One region of the Pelosinus sp. UFO1 genome, then DNA from elsewhere that is predicted to be linked to it. Evidence: a T-box and tRNA genes for the amino acid it is inferred to sense, from the RefSeq annotation. Region 1 holds a T-box; the other holds one or more tRNA genes.
What was found. A T-box is a leader RNA that pairs with one kind of tRNA and senses whether it is charged. The one in region 1 lies ahead of ileS (isoleucine--tRNA ligase), so its partner is inferred to be a tRNA-Ile.

Region 1 (7,640 bases):
AACATGGGCATTGTCTCGCAATGCGAGATCTTTGCTTCGTTCAAATAATTCACCACTAATATCAGCCGGGTGGTTATCATATACGGATAATTCACCGATAGAATCCGATAAACTGTTTTCTAATCCGTTTTTTTCCAAGCGGGTAATCTGTTCAAGCAACCTTTTTTTCTCCAGATTCAAGTTTTTCATCAGTTCTTTACTTTTCTCAGCGTCCAAAGTACCCTCTCCTAATGAATAATCTTTGCTACATCTAGTACTCTTAACCTTTCCTTAGCAGGCGTATGCACTTCATTACTGTATCCCAGACAAATAATTGCGACTGCTCTAAGCCTAGGAGGAGCTTCTACAGCCTTTTGTACCTGAACCTCGTCGAAAGCCCCTATCCAGCATGTAGCAAGTCCCAATCCATGAGCCGCCAATATCATATTTTCTGCTGCAACTGCAGTATCCTGCAAACAATATAATTGAGCTCCACGTTCTCCGTATTTTTCATTAGAGCGTGCTGGGTCTGCTAATATCACAATACTAACTGGCGACTCTTCTACCTGATTTTCTCCAAAACAAGCTTTTGCTACCTTTTGCTTCACTTCTTGATTCTTGACTACATAAAAATACCAGGGTTGTAAATTACCAGCACTAGGAGCCCAACAACCTGCTTCTAAAATTCGTGTTAATGTAGGTTCTAGTATTTCCTGTTGTGTAAAATTTCGAACACTATGACTTTCCCTCATACAATCAAATACATCTTTTGTCATATTCATCACTCCTCAACTTCAAAACTTATTATTTTTAACCTCTACAATATGAACGATTTCAGCAACAAAATCTCCAATCCCTGGTATATTTAGCAAGATAATTTGATGCAATAAATTTAATACCAGGGCAAAAATAACAGTAGCTCCAATCGCTATCCCTAGCCCCCTTGCTAGTCCAGCAATTAAGTTTATTAAAATAAGCTTACCTGGACGTTCTAATAGTTCCATATATTCAGCAATACGTAATGACTCTAAATGACGTACTAACTTTTCTAACTGTTTATGAATTACATCCTTTTTTTCCACAAAACATTCCTCCATTTATATCATCTCCATAAGATTAAAAAAAAACCGGAATAAAAATTCCGGTTTTTAAATTACAATTATAATTTTTCAACTACTGAACTACAGCGCTTGCATAATGTTTTATGTTCTTGCATGTTACCTACAGTATCACTATAAATCCAGCAACGTTCGCATTTTTCGCCTTCCGCTTGTGATACGTCAATTGTCAAAGCCATATCTTCTACTTGGTAAGCGTTTTCTGGAGCTTTACTCCTATCTTCTACAACTACTACCTTTGACACAATTAGAATATTGGCCCACTCTTCACTCATAGCAGATAACTGAGTAAAGACCTGTCCATCGGCATAAACAACAACTACCGCATCTAGAGAGTGTCCGATTACCTTATTACGGCGAGCCGTTTCTAATGCTTTTGTAATCTCACTACGCATTGCCAAGATTGAAGTCCACTTAGCTTCTAATTCCGCGTTTAAATATTCGCCATGAGCAATTGGCCAATTCGCTAATTGTACGCTTTCCGGCATATTTTGTTCTCTATGCATATGTTGCCAAACTTCTTCAGAGGTAAATGTAAGAACTGGGGAAACGAGACGAACTAACGTATTCAGTATTTCATACATGACAGTTTGAGCTGCACGTCTTTCTACTGAAGCAGGTAGAGCTGTATACACCCGATCCTTTAAAATATCCAAGTAGATTGAACTTAAGTCTACCGTACAAAAGTTATGTACCGTATGATAAATTAAATGAAATTCGTAATCTTCATAGGCTTTCGTAACTTTTTCACGAACTTGCTCTAACCTTAAAAGAGCCCAACGGTCAATCTCTAACAATTTTTCATAACTAACTTTGTCAGTGTCAGGATTAAAGTCATGTATACTACCTAAAATATAGCGGAAAGTATTACGAATTTTACGATATACTTCCGATAATTGTTTTAAAATATCATTGGAAACACGAACATCTGCTTGATAATCCGCAGAAGCCACCCATAAGCGCAGAATATCTGCACCATATTTTTTGATAACATCTTGCGGGAAAATAACGTTACCCACTGACTTAGACATTTTACGTCCATCACCATCTACTACAAAACCATGAGTTAGGACAGCTTTATAGGGAGCGGTTCCCTTAGTTGCCACGGAAGTTAGCAAAGACGATTGGAACCAGCCTCGATGTTGATCGCTACCCTCTAAATATAAATCAGCAGGCCAAGCAAGTTCACTCTGCTGCTCTAGAACAGACGCATGACTTGACCCACTATCAAACCAAACATCCATAATATCTGTTTCCTTACGGAAGGAATCGTGGCCACAGTGAGAGCAAGTAAATCCAGTTGGTAAAATTTCAGCTGCTGTTTTCGCCCACCAAGCATCTGAGCCTTCTATACGAAACAAATCTTTTACAGCAGTAATCGTCGTATCATTGATTACATGTTCGTTGCACTTTGCACAATAAAAAATTGGAATTGGTACTCCCCACACCCTTTGGCGTGAGATACACCAATCGTGACGGTCTGCTACCATATTATGAATACGATCTTCTCCCCAAGTTGGAACCCATTTGACTTCTTTTATTGCCTGCAGGGCGTCCTCTCTAAAACCATCTACGGATGCAAACCATTGTTCTGTTGCCCGATAAATTACTGGGTTTTTGCAACGCCAGCAATGTGCGTATTGATGTTTCACTTTGCCTTTACCAAGCAGCATGCCACGTGCAGCTAATTCCTTAATCACCGGCACATCCGCATCATGAATTAACATTCCTTCAAAAATGCCACCTTCAGCCGTAAAGCGTCCTGCATGATCCACAGGATTGATAACTGGCAGTCCATATCTAATACCCGTCTCAAAGTCGTCTGGACCATGTCCTGGAGCTGTATGTACACACCCCGTACCTTGTTCAAGGGTAACATAATCAGCTAAGACAATAACTGATTGACGTTCGATAAATGGATGGGTAAAAATTACTCCCTCAAGAGCAGCACCTTTCATTGTTGATAATATTGTGTAATCTTCCAACTTATTATCTTTGGCTACCGCTTCGATTAATTCAACTGCCAAAAGATATATTTCCCCCTGACATTCCACCCACGCATACTCAAGTTCCGGGTGAACAGCAATCCCAACATTAGCTGGCATGGTCCAAGGAGTAGTTGTCCAAATTACGCCATATACATTATCAGCACTTACTCCTACAGGTAAAGTACCTTTACTATCCACCAATGGAAATTTAACATATATAGTATGAGATTTCTTTTCGGCATATTCAATTTCAGCTTCCGCTAATGCAGTCTCACAGGAGGTACACCAGTACACTGACTTTAAGCCTTTGTAAATGTGACCTTTTTTGGCCATTTGTCCAAATACTTCGATTTGCTTTGCTTCATAAGCTGGCCGTAATGTTACATAAGGATTTTCCCAATCCGCACCAATGCCCAGACGTTTAAAATCCTTACGTTGTGTGTCAACAAATTTCAAGGCGTACTCTTTACATTCACGACGTAAGTCTAATGGCTTTAATTCGTGTCGATTGAGTCCCAATATTTTTATAGCAGCATGCTCAATGGGTAAACCATGGGTATCCCAACCAGGTACATAAGGAGTATTGTAACCACATAGCGATTTATATTTCAGAATCATGTCCTTTAGAATCTTGTTTAAGGCATGACCAATGTGAATATCCCCATTTGCATAGGGTGGTCCATCATGTAAAATAAATTTAGGTTTGTCGATCTGAGTTGTACGTTTCTCATAAATTTTTTGCTGCTGCCAATATTCTAGTAATTCCGGCTCCCTATCAGGTAAGTTACCTCGCATTGGAAAATCCGTTTGCGGCAAATTAAGAGTTTTACTATAATCCAAAATAACACCTCCAAAAAAATAAAACCTCTTCATCCCTAAAGGGACGAGAGGTTGTTTCCCGTGATACCACCCTAATGACTGCTTACACAGCCACTCAAAAACGAAATAACGCTCGTCAAACGGCAAAACTTAATTAAGTTTCAGTTTGCAGTTCAGGAGTGATATTCACTATGATTGATTTATTAGGCTCACACTCTTCCTAACTCGCTGCAAAATCACATATCCCAGCTACTGTCTCCATCATTACTTGTATAACTATGTACATATATAACGAATTTTATTATACCGAATTTAATTCTCTGCGTCAAATTTTTCTTACCTATTAATTCAAAAAAATAGTTAACACATGTAACTATTCATCCTCATTGGGTTCACCAAGTATTTCCAACTGAGCCTGTACCAAGGTTCGCATACGAACACGGTATACATCAACTTGCTTCTTTAGATCCTGATACTCATCAGCCATGCGCCTTACTTTATTGGAGGCTTCTTCTGCTAATTTTTGCGCGTTAATTTCAGCCTCTTTCAACATAAGTTCCGTCGTTTTCTTTGCATTAAGTTTGACTTCTTCAGCAGTTTCTTGTGCAATGATCAATGTATTATGCAAAGTAGTCTCCATATGCTGAAACTGCTCTAATTTACCTGTAAGTCTATCAATACTTTCTTTTAATTCAATGTTTTCTCGATATAGCTGTTCATAGTCTTTTATTACGCGATCGAGGAACTCATCTACATCATCTTCATTATACCCTCGGAAACTTCTTTTAAACTCTTTATTATGAATATCTAATGGGGTTAACATGTATTATACCTCCACCTATCTATATAAATCGTTTTAACAAAATACTGATTCGCCCTTTTTTAGTTTGACCTAATACTTCACAAACTTCAACACGCCCACGGCCACGCATAGAAATAATATCTTTTTCTTTAATATTTTGGGCACTATTTTTGCTTTCTTGCCAATTAACTTTTAATTTACCAGCCACAATCTCGTCAGCCATCCTGCTACGAGAAGTCCCAAAGCCTGCTGCTGCAATAACATCAAGCCTAAGAGAAGCTACTGTTGTCTTAATTTCTTTCATTTTTTCTTCTTTAGGAACAATTGCAGATAGTTCTAGCTGGGAAACAACTATAGGTGCCGCACCAATCTTATTAAAGTTTTGCATAATAAAATTTAACAAGGAAGCATCCGCAAGGATTTGGCAGCCTTGTCCGCACATTATGATGTCACCAAGTATTTCCCGTTTAATACCAAGACCCATTAATGCTCCCAGTACATCTCGATGAGTAATTTCATAATATCTTTCATCCCATTTTGCCGCTAAGACTTCTAGCCCAAAGTCAGGATTTCCTCGAAATTCTTCATTAACAAAAGCAGCTTTTACTCGTTCTGCCCCATTATAACCACCACTTGACAAAAGTTCTAATCGATCATAATGAGCAGCGATTGATTCCGCTATACTATAACCAAATGGATCAAGGAATTCTGTAACCTTATATCTTCGATTACGCAAAGCAGTTTCTGCCAAATCAAGTAGTCTAGCAGCTAAATCACCTTCGCCACTAGCTTGATAATACCGTAGGATTTTTTCCCGTTCATTCATGCTTTTTTTTCCCCATATCTTGTGATCGTTTCGTAGCTGCTTGTACTGCATCAATTAAGGCTGCCCGCACACCATGTTGTTCCAAAGAATGGACTCCCGCAATGGCAGTTCCGCCTGGGGAAGTAACCATATCCCTTAGTTTCGCAGGATGTTCACCTGTTTCAAGAACCATTTTGGCAGCTCCTAATAAAGTCTGGGCTGCCATAATTAACGCATTATTCCGCGTCAAGCCCACCCTTACGCCAGCATCTGTTAAAGCATCAATCATAACAAAAGCATAAGCAGGCCCACTACCCGATAATCCAGTTACTGCATCCATAGCATTTTCATCCATAATAATAGCTCTACCGACAGCTGCAAAAATAGTCAATACTAGCTGACCATTTTCTTCACCGGCATATTGACCCAAGGCAAGAACCGACATACCTTCTCCTACTGCAACTGGAGTATTTGGCATAACCCTAATAATAGGAATTCGCGCTAATTTCGCTTCCAATACTCCAATCGTAATTCCTGCAGCAACGGATACTACTAGTGTTGATGGCAGGAGAAAGGGTGCAATAGCATCTAAAACACTATTTATAATCTGAGGTTTTACTGTTAAGAACAATATATTTGAGGTTTTTATGATTTCCTGGATATTTAAGGTTGTATTAATACCAAATCGATCAGCCATATGATCTAAGCGATCTCGTGTTACGTCATTCGCAGTAATTTGACTTGGCATCACTAATCCAGCTTTTAATATTCCATCAATCAATGATTCAGCAATCGCTCCGCTACCAATGAATCCAATCTTTTTATCTTGCAACATCTTCCAAATCCCCCATTTTTAAAAAACCTATTTATTCCATGGCAAAAACTCTTTATCGCTACCTTCTTCATGAGGGCTATAAGTAACATCCACGTTATTAGGAGCACATAAAAAGATATTATTCCCAATTTTTTGTATACTTCCTGCTAAAGCATAAGTAGTTCCACTGATAAAATCAATCATACGTTTGGCAACTTCTTTATCACAGTTTTCAAAATTCACTACCACTGGCTTGCGATTTTTCAGATGATCCGCAACATGCTGGGCATCATCAAAGGCAAAGGGCTCAACCACCATTACTTTCATTTGCTTTTGAGCCGTAGGCAGATTAACGATATTGCCACCTTTTTTCCCTTTTGCTAATTCATATTCTTCAGCCTTAGGTTTTAGTTCCTCTTCTGCCTCAACAGGTTCAAATAAGCCTAAACTTCCCCAAACCTTTTCCATAAACTTCATCTTTTTTATGCCTCCCTTTAATATTGACGCTGACCAAATATCCCAGTACCAATACGTACTAAATTTGAGCCTTCTTCTACACCTATCATATAATCATTCGTCATTCCCATTGACAACCACTCTATATTTGTATGTGCCAAATTCGCAGTCTTTAGTTCCATAAATAATTCATACATGCTGCGAAATATTGGTCTCACAAGTTCTCTATTTTCATAAAAAGGAGCAATTGTCATTATTCCACATAACCGAACATGCTCTAGGTTACTAATAGCTCGTCCTAACATTAATGCGTCCTTAGAAGATATTCCAAATTTGGTATCTTCATTGGCCATATTAATTTGCATAAGAATATCCTGACGTTTACCAAGGATGCCAGCAACACGGTCAATTTCAACAGCCAATCTTTCGCTATCAACAGAATGAATAATATCAAAGAGTTCTACTGCTTGCCGAACCTTATTGGTTTGCAAATGACCAATAAGATGCCATTCTACTTGATGTCCAATAGTTTGGGCCTTCTTAGTTGCTTCTTGTATTCTATTTTCGCCAATTGCCATTACTCCTGCGGCTATCGCTTCTTGTATTGCTGGAGTTTCATGATTCTTAGTTACAGCTACTAATTTAACAGAATTTCCTATATGTATTCGCGTACTACTTGTCCTATTTACAGCATTTGTAATATTTCCTATAATTTCGGTTAGGTTTTCAGATATAGACATAGTAAATCCTCCATTATATGCATTATTCGCGAATAAACATTAATTTCCTCTTACAGTATATCCTAAACCAAAAAAATATATTGACATTACAATGTTACGTCAAAGATATGCCGACATAA
Region 2 (7,640 bases), 2.6 Mb from region 1:
TATGGGTAACAGTGCATTACCACTGTTGGGTTTCCCCATTCGGAAATCTAGGGATCAAAACCTGCTTGCGATTCCCCCTAGCTTATCGGAGCTTACCCCGTCCTTCATCGGCTCTTGGCGCCAAGGCATCCACCGTATGCCCTTATTAGCTTGACTTATGTCTTGCTAATCGACTGCTCATAAATGAACAATCATTAGTGGTGTACAATCCCAAAGGATCATACGTTTTTTAAAAAATCCTAACATGCTCGGTAATCACCCTAATATTGCTATTAGAATTATTACTTTGCTTTCTTCTGTGCAGTTTTCAAAGAACATATAAGGTACTACATTTCCTATCACTACAATTTCTTGTAGCAACAAGGACGTATTCCCTCAAAACTAAGCAATGTAAGTAGATGAACAACCAGATGTGTCGACCTTGGATTAGAACCATGTATTTCAATGATTCAAATCTCCATAGAAAGGAGGTGATCCAGCCGCACCTTCCGATACGGCTACCTTGTTACGACTTCACCCCAATCACTGATCTCACCTTCGACGGCTGGTTCCATTGCTGGTTACCTCACCGGCTTCGGGTGCTCTCAACTTTCGTGGTGTGACGGGCGGTGTGTACAAGGCCCGGGAACGTATTCACCGCAGCATGCTGATCTGCGATTACTAGCGATTCCGACTTCATGCAGGCGAGTTGCAGCCTGCAATCCGAACTGAGAGCTTGTTTTTGGGTTTGGCTTCACCTCGCGGCTTCGCTACCCTCTATTAAAGCCCATTGTAGTACGTGTGTAGCCCAAGACATAAGGGGCATGATGACTTGACGTCATCCCCACCTTCCTCCGTGTTATCCACGGCAGTCTCCCATGAGTTCCCGCCATTACGCGCTGGCAACATAGGATAAGGGTTGCGCTCGTTGCGGGACTTAACCCAACATCTCACGACACGAGCTGACGACAGCCATGCACCACCTGTCTATCTGTCTCCCGAAGGAGAACTTCCTATCTCTAGGAGCATCAGACGATGTCAAGCCTTGGTAAGGTTCTTCGCGTTGCGTCGAATTAAACCACATACTCCACCGCTTGTGCGGGCCCCCGTCAATTCCTTTGAGTTTCAACCTTGCGGCCGTACTCCCCAGGCGGGGTACTTATTGCGTTAACTCCGGCACTGGAGGGGTCGATACCCCCAACACCTAGTACCCATCGTTTACGGCCAGGATTACCGGGGTATCTAATCCCGTTCACTACCCTGGCTTTCGCGCCTCAGTGTCAGACACAGTCCAGAAAGTCGCCTTCGCCACTGGTGTTCCTCCTAATATCTACGCATTTCACCGCTACACTAGGAATTCCACTTTCCTCTCCTGCACTCAAGAATAACAGTATCCAAATGCTTCACGGGGTTGAGCCCCGAACTTTAACATCAGACTTATTATCCCACCTGCGCGCGCTTTACGCCCAATAATTCCGGACAACGCTTGCCACCTACGTATTACCGCGGCTGCTGGCACGTAGTTAGCCGTGGCTTTCTTGTCAGGTACCGTCATTACAACACATTATTCACATATCGCACATTCGTCCCTGAAAACAGAGTTTTACGATCCGAAAACCTTCTTCACTCACGCGGCGTTGCTCCGTCAGACTTTCGTCCATTGCGGAAGATTCCCCACTGCTGCCTCCCGTAGGAGTCTGGGCCGTGTCTCAGTCCCAGTGTGGCCGTTCATCCTCTCAGACCGGCTACTGATCGTCGCCTTGGTGAGCCATTACCTCACCAACTAGCTAATCAGACGCAGACCCATCTTCTAGTGGTAGCTTATAAATAGAGGCCACCTTTAGTATCTTAAATATGCATCTAAAATACAACATTCGGTATTAGCACCACTTTCGCAGTGTTGTCCCCATCTAGAAGGTAGGTTGTCTACGCGTTACTCACCCGTTCGCCACTAAGATTCCATTGCTGAAATCTCCGTTCGACTTGCATGTGTTAGGCACGCCGCCAGCGTTCGTCCTGAGCCAGGATCAAACTCTCCAATAAATTATATTAGAGAACCTTGATGGCTCTTTAAAAAACTAGTTTTGTTAATCTCACCGAAGTGGACTAACTTTGTTTTGTACTCAAACGAGTACCGCACATCTGGCTTATTTTAATCTTACTTACATTGTTTAGTTTTCAAGGAACACATGGTCGCTTTCGCAACCGGAATATTAGTATAACACAGTTTTATTCACCATGTCAACATAATTCTTTTAGTACTTATTGCCAGCCTCGCTGACAACTTACTTAGTATAACATCAAGTCACACGTTATGTCAAGTACTATTTAGAGAAAATAATAGAGCACTCACTAAGAATGAGTGCTCTAACCGGCAACTACCTATCCTCCCAGGCCGTTTCCAACCAAGTACTTTCGGCGTATAAGGGCTTAACTACTGTGTTCGGTATGGGAACAGGTGGAACCCCTTAGCTATCGTCACCGGATTAAAGTTTTTAAAGAAGTACATATTTTCATATGTTCCTTCAAAACTTCACAGAAGAAAGACTGCATGTTAGTCGTTAGTAGCTACGCTACTAACTAAATTAAGTCAAGCCCTCGTCCTATTAGTACCAGTCAGCTGAATCCATTGCTGGACTTACACACCTGGCCTATCAACCTTGTCATCTACAAGGGGACTTACTAGCTTACGCTATGAGAGACCTCATCTTAAGGCTGGTTTCACGCTTAGATGCTTTCAGCGTTTATCCTTTCCGAACGTAGCTACCCAGCTGTACCCCTGGCGGGATAACTGGTACACCATTGGTTCGTCCACTCCGGTCCTCTCGTACTAGGAGCAGTTCCCTTCAAGTCTCTTGCGCCCGCGATGGATAGGGACCGAACTGTCTCACGACGTTCTGAACCCAGCTCACGTACCACTTTAATGGGCGAACAGCCCAACCCTTGGGACCTACTACAGCCCCAGGATGTGATGAGCCGACATCGAGGTGCCAAACCTCCCCGTCGATATGGACTCTTGGGAGAGATTAGCCTGTTATCCCCAGGGTAGCTTTTATCCGTTGAGCGATGGCCCTTCCACGCGGTACCACCGGATCACTAAGTCCGACTTTCGTCCCTGCTCGACCTGTACGTCTCGCAGTCAAGCTCCCTTCTGCCTTTGCACTCTTCGCGCGATTTCTGGCCGCGCTGAGGGAACCTTTGAGCGCCTCCGTTACATTTTCGGAGGCGACCGCCCCAGTCAAACTGCCCACCTGACACTGTCCTTAATGTCGTTACTATTAAAGTTAGAATTCCAGTAAATAAAGGGTGGTATCCCAACAATGACTCCATACATACTAGCGTACATATCTCGCAGTCTCCCACCTATCCTGTACATCATTTACCAAAATTCAATGTCAGGCTACAGTAAAGCTCCATGGGGTCTTTCTGTCCAGTCGCGGGTAACCTGCATCTTCACAGGTATTTCAATTTCACCGGGTCCCTCGTTGAGACAGTGCCCAAGTCGTTACACCTTTCGTGCGGGTCGGAACTTACCCGACAAGGAATTTCGCTACCTTAGGACCGTTATAGTTACGGCCGCCGTTTACTGGGGCTTCAGTTCACACCTTCGAATTGCTTCTAAGCACTCCCCTTAACCTTCCAGCACCGGGCAGGTGTCAGCACCTATACGTCAGCTTTCGCTTTAGCAGGCACCTGTGTTTGTGGTAAACAGTCGCTTGGGCCTCTTTTCTGCGACCCTCTTTAGCTCATACCGCAAGGGTAATCACCTAAAAGGGCTCCCCTTCTCCCGAAGTTACGGGGACATTTTGCCGAGTTCCTTAACGAGGGTTTTCCCGCGCACCTTAGGATTCTCTCCCCGCCTACCTGTGTCGGTTTGCGGTACGGGCACCCACAGCCTCGCTAGAAGCTTTTCTTGACAGTGTGGGATCAGTAAGTTCATCGCTATCGCTAGCAACTCCCCGTCACTCCTCAGGCTATACGTTTAGCGGATTTGCCTACTAAACACCCTACAAGCTTAGACGCATTTCTTCCATTCATGCGATTACTTACCCTTCTGTGTCACTCCATCACTCAAACGGATGTGGGTGGTACTGGAATGTTTGCCAGTTGTCCATCGCCTACGCATTTACGCCTCGGCTTAGGCCCCGACTTACCCTGAGACGACGAGCGTTGCTCAGGAAACCTTAGGCTTTCGGTGGACAAGATTCTCACTTGTCTTTTCGCTACTCATACCGGCATTCTCACTTCTATATACTCCACAGCTCCTTACGGTACTGCTTCAAAGCGTATAGAACGCTCCCCTACCACTTGTACCAAAGGTACAAATCCATAGCTTCGGTTCCGTACTTTAGCCCCGGACATCTTCGGCGCAAAACCTCTCGACCAGTGAGCTATTACGCACTCTTTAAATGGTGGCTGCTTCTAAGCCAACATCCTGGTTGTTTCTGAAGTTCCACATCCTTTGCCACTTAGTACGGCATTTGGGACCTTAGCTGATGGTCTGGGCTGTTTCCCTCTTGACTACGGGTCTTATCACTCGCAGTCTGACTCCCAAGGTCCGAGTACAGCCATTCGCAGTTTGACAGAGTTCGGTAACCTATAAGGCCCCTAGCCCAATCAGAGCTCTACCGTCTGTACTTATTTCTTGAGGCTAGCCCTAAAGCTATTTCGGGGAGAACCAGCTATCTCCGCGTTCGATTGGCATTTCACCCCTATCCACAACTCATCTCAAAACTTTTCAACGTTCACGAGTTCGGTCCTCCACGCAATTTTACCTGCGCTTCAACCTGGCCATGGATAGATCACTGCGGTTTCGGGTCTACAACAACTAACTATTCGCCCTATTAAGACTCGCTTTCGCTGCGGCTCCACATCTTCTGCTTAACCTCGCTAGTTACTGTAACTCGCCGGTTCATTCTTCAATAGGCACGCTGTTGACCACATAAGGGTCTTCAACTGCTTGTAGACATACGGTTTCAGGTTCTTTTTCACTCCCCTCCCGGGGTGCTTTTCACCTTTCCCTCACGGTACTATACGCTATCGGTCGCCAAGGAGTATTTTGCCTTGGAGGGTGGTCCCCCCTGCTTCCCACAAGGTTTCACGTGTCTCGTGGTACTCTGGAACTCGGCCATCTTGCTCTGCTTTTCGCCTACGGGACTGTTACCCCCTATGGTCTACCTTTCCAGGTAGTTCGACTAAGCCTGACTCGAATTATGCCGGTCCTCAACCCCGAATCAGTAAACTGACTCGGTTTGGGCTCTTCCCCGTTCGCTCGCCGCTACTTAGGGAATCTCACTTGATTACTTTTCCTCTGGGTACTTAGATGTTTCAGTTCCCCAGGTGCCCTCCTCATACTCTCAGGTATGGGTAACAGTGCATTACCACTGTTGGGTTTCCCCATTCGGAGATTCATGGATCAAAGCCTGCTTGCGACTCCCCATGACTTTTCGCAGCTTACCGCGTCCTTCATCGGCTCTTGGCGCCAAGGCATCCACCGTATGCCCTTATTAGCTTGACTTATGTCTCACTAACAGTCGGCTGTCAATAAACAGTCATCTGCGTTGTCGCTTCTGCGGGCATTCCATTCGACGTACAGTCGTACGACTCATTTCATGTCCTCGTCGCTCCTAGCATCTAACTATTTCTTGCCAACCTTTGGTTGGTGGTATATTCAATAACGAATATACATGTTTCAAAAAAAATCCTAACATGCTCGGTAATCACCCTAATATTGCTATTAGAATTATTACTTTGCTTTCTTCTGTGCAGTTTTCAAAGAACATAAAAGTAGATGGTGGAGAATAACGGGATCGAACCGTTGACCCCCTGCGTGCAAGGCAGGTGCTCTCCCAGCTGAGCTAATTCCCCATGTTAAAATCCATTTTTCGTTTAAAAAAATCCGAGTTACCTCGAATCAAAACAACAAAATAATGGTGGGCCTAAATGGACTCGAACCATTGACCTCACGCTTATCAGGCGTGCGCTCTAACCAGCTGAGCTATAGGGCCATTTGAGGTATTCCCTCAAAACTAAGCAATGTAAGTAGATGAACAACCAGATGTGTCGACCTTGGATTAGAACCATGTATTTCAATGATTCAAATCTCCATAGAAAGGAGGTGATCCAGCCGCACCTTCGATACGGCTACCTTGTTACGACTTCACCCCAATCACTGATCTCACCTTCGACGGCTGGTTTCCATTGCTGGTTACCTCACCGGCTTCGGGTGCTCTCAACTTTCGTGGTGTGACGGGCGGTGTGTACAAGGCCCGGGAACGTATTCACCGCAGCATGCTGATCTGCGATTACTAGCGATTCCGACTTCATGCAGGCGAGTTGCAGCCTGCAATCCGAACTGAGAGCTTGTTTTTGGGTTTGGCTTCACCTCGCGGCTCGCTACCCTCTATTAAAGCCCATTGTAGTACGTGTGTAGCCCAAGACATAAGGGGCATGATGACTTGACGTCATCCCCACCTTCCTCCGTGTTATCCACGGCAGTCTCCCATGAGTTCCCACATTACGTGCTGGCAACATAGGATAAGGGTTGCGCTCGTTGCGGGACTTAACCCAACATCTCACGACACGAGCTGACGACAGCCATGCACCACCTGTCTATCTGTCTCCCGAAGGAGAACTCTCTATCTCTAGAGTCATCAGACGATGTCAAGCCTTGGTAAGGTTCTTCGCGTTGCGTCGAATTAAACCACATACTCCCACCGCTTGTGCGGGCCCCGTCAATTCCTTTGAGTTTCAACCTTGCGGCCGTACTCCCCAGGCGGGGTACTTATTGCGTTAACTCCGGCACTGGAGGGGTCGATACCCCCAACACCTAGTACCCATCGTTTACGGCCAGGATTACCGGGGTATCTAATCCCGTTCACTACCCTGGCTTTCGCGCCTCAGTGTCAGACACAGTCCAGAAAGTCGCCTTCGCCACTGGTGTTCCTCCTAATATCTACGCATTTCACCGCTACACTAGGAATTCACTTTCCTCTCCTGCACTCAAGAATAACAGTATCCAAATGCTTCACGGGGTTGAGCCCCGAACTTTAACATCAGACTTATTATCCCACCTGCGCGCGCTTTACGCCCAATAATTCCGGACAACGCTTGCCACCTACGTATTACCGCGCTGCTGGCACGTAGTTAGCCGTGGCTTTCTTGTCAGGTACCGTCATTACAACACATTATTCACATATCGCACATTCGTCCCTGAAAACAGAGTTTTACGATCCGAAAACCTTCTTCACTCACGCGGCGTTGCTCCGTCAGACTTTCGTCCATTGCGGAAGATTCCCCACTGCTGCCTCCCGTAGGAGTCTGGGCCGTGTCTCAGCCCAGTGTGGCCGTTCATCCTCTCAGACCGGCTACTGATCGTCGCCTTGGTGAGCCATTACCTCACCAACTAGCTAATCAGACGCAGACCCATCTTCTAGTGGTAGCTTATAAATAGAGGCCACCTTTAGTATCTTAAATATGCATCTAAAATACAACATTCGGTATTAGCACCACTTTCGCAGTGTTGTTCCCATCTAGAAGGTAGGTTGTCTACGCGTTACTCACCGTTCGCCACTAAGATTCCATTGCTGAAATCTCCGTTCGACTTGCATGTGTTAGGCACGCCGCCAGCGTTCGTCCTGAGCCAGGATCAAACTCTCCAA

Region 2: it has a tRNA-Ile gene. The T-box ahead of ileS (isoleucine--tRNA ligase) is inferred to sense a tRNA for this amino acid. The anticodon was not compared.

What each region holds. Positions count from the first base shown of each region.
Region 1 covers NZ_CP008852.1:2,563,282-2,570,921, forward strand. Annotated here, with positions in the region: gene UFO1_RS12055 (TraR/DksA C4-type zinc finger protein) at 1-216, opposite strand, end outside; gene UFO1_RS12060 (nitroreductase family protein) at 228-755, opposite strand; gene UFO1_RS12065 (DUF5665 domain-containing protein) at 774-1,061, opposite strand; gene ileS (isoleucine--tRNA ligase) at 1,139-3,925, opposite strand; T-box leader at 3,962-4,178, opposite strand; gene UFO1_RS12075 (DivIVA domain-containing protein) at 4,278-4,727, opposite strand; gene UFO1_RS12080 (RNA-binding protein) at 4,747-5,532, opposite strand; gene proC (pyrroline-5-carboxylate reductase) at 5,525-6,346, opposite strand; gene UFO1_RS12090 (cell division protein SepF) at 6,374-6,802, opposite strand; gene UFO1_RS12095 (YggS family pyridoxal phosphate-dependent enzyme) at 6,820-7,521, opposite strand.
Region 2 covers NZ_CP008852.1:4-7,643, reverse strand. Annotated here, with positions in the region: rRNA gene UFO1_RS00035 (23S ribosomal RNA) at 1-156, opposite strand, end outside; rRNA gene UFO1_RS00030 (16S ribosomal RNA) at 464-2,022, opposite strand; rRNA gene rrf (5S ribosomal RNA) at 2,349-2,465, opposite strand; rRNA gene UFO1_RS00020 (23S ribosomal RNA) at 2,566-5,497, opposite strand; tRNA gene UFO1_RS00015 (tRNA-Ala) at 5,772-5,847, opposite strand; tRNA gene UFO1_RS00010 (tRNA-Ile) at 5,911-5,987, opposite strand; rRNA gene UFO1_RS00005 (16S ribosomal RNA) at 6,091-7,640, opposite strand, start outside.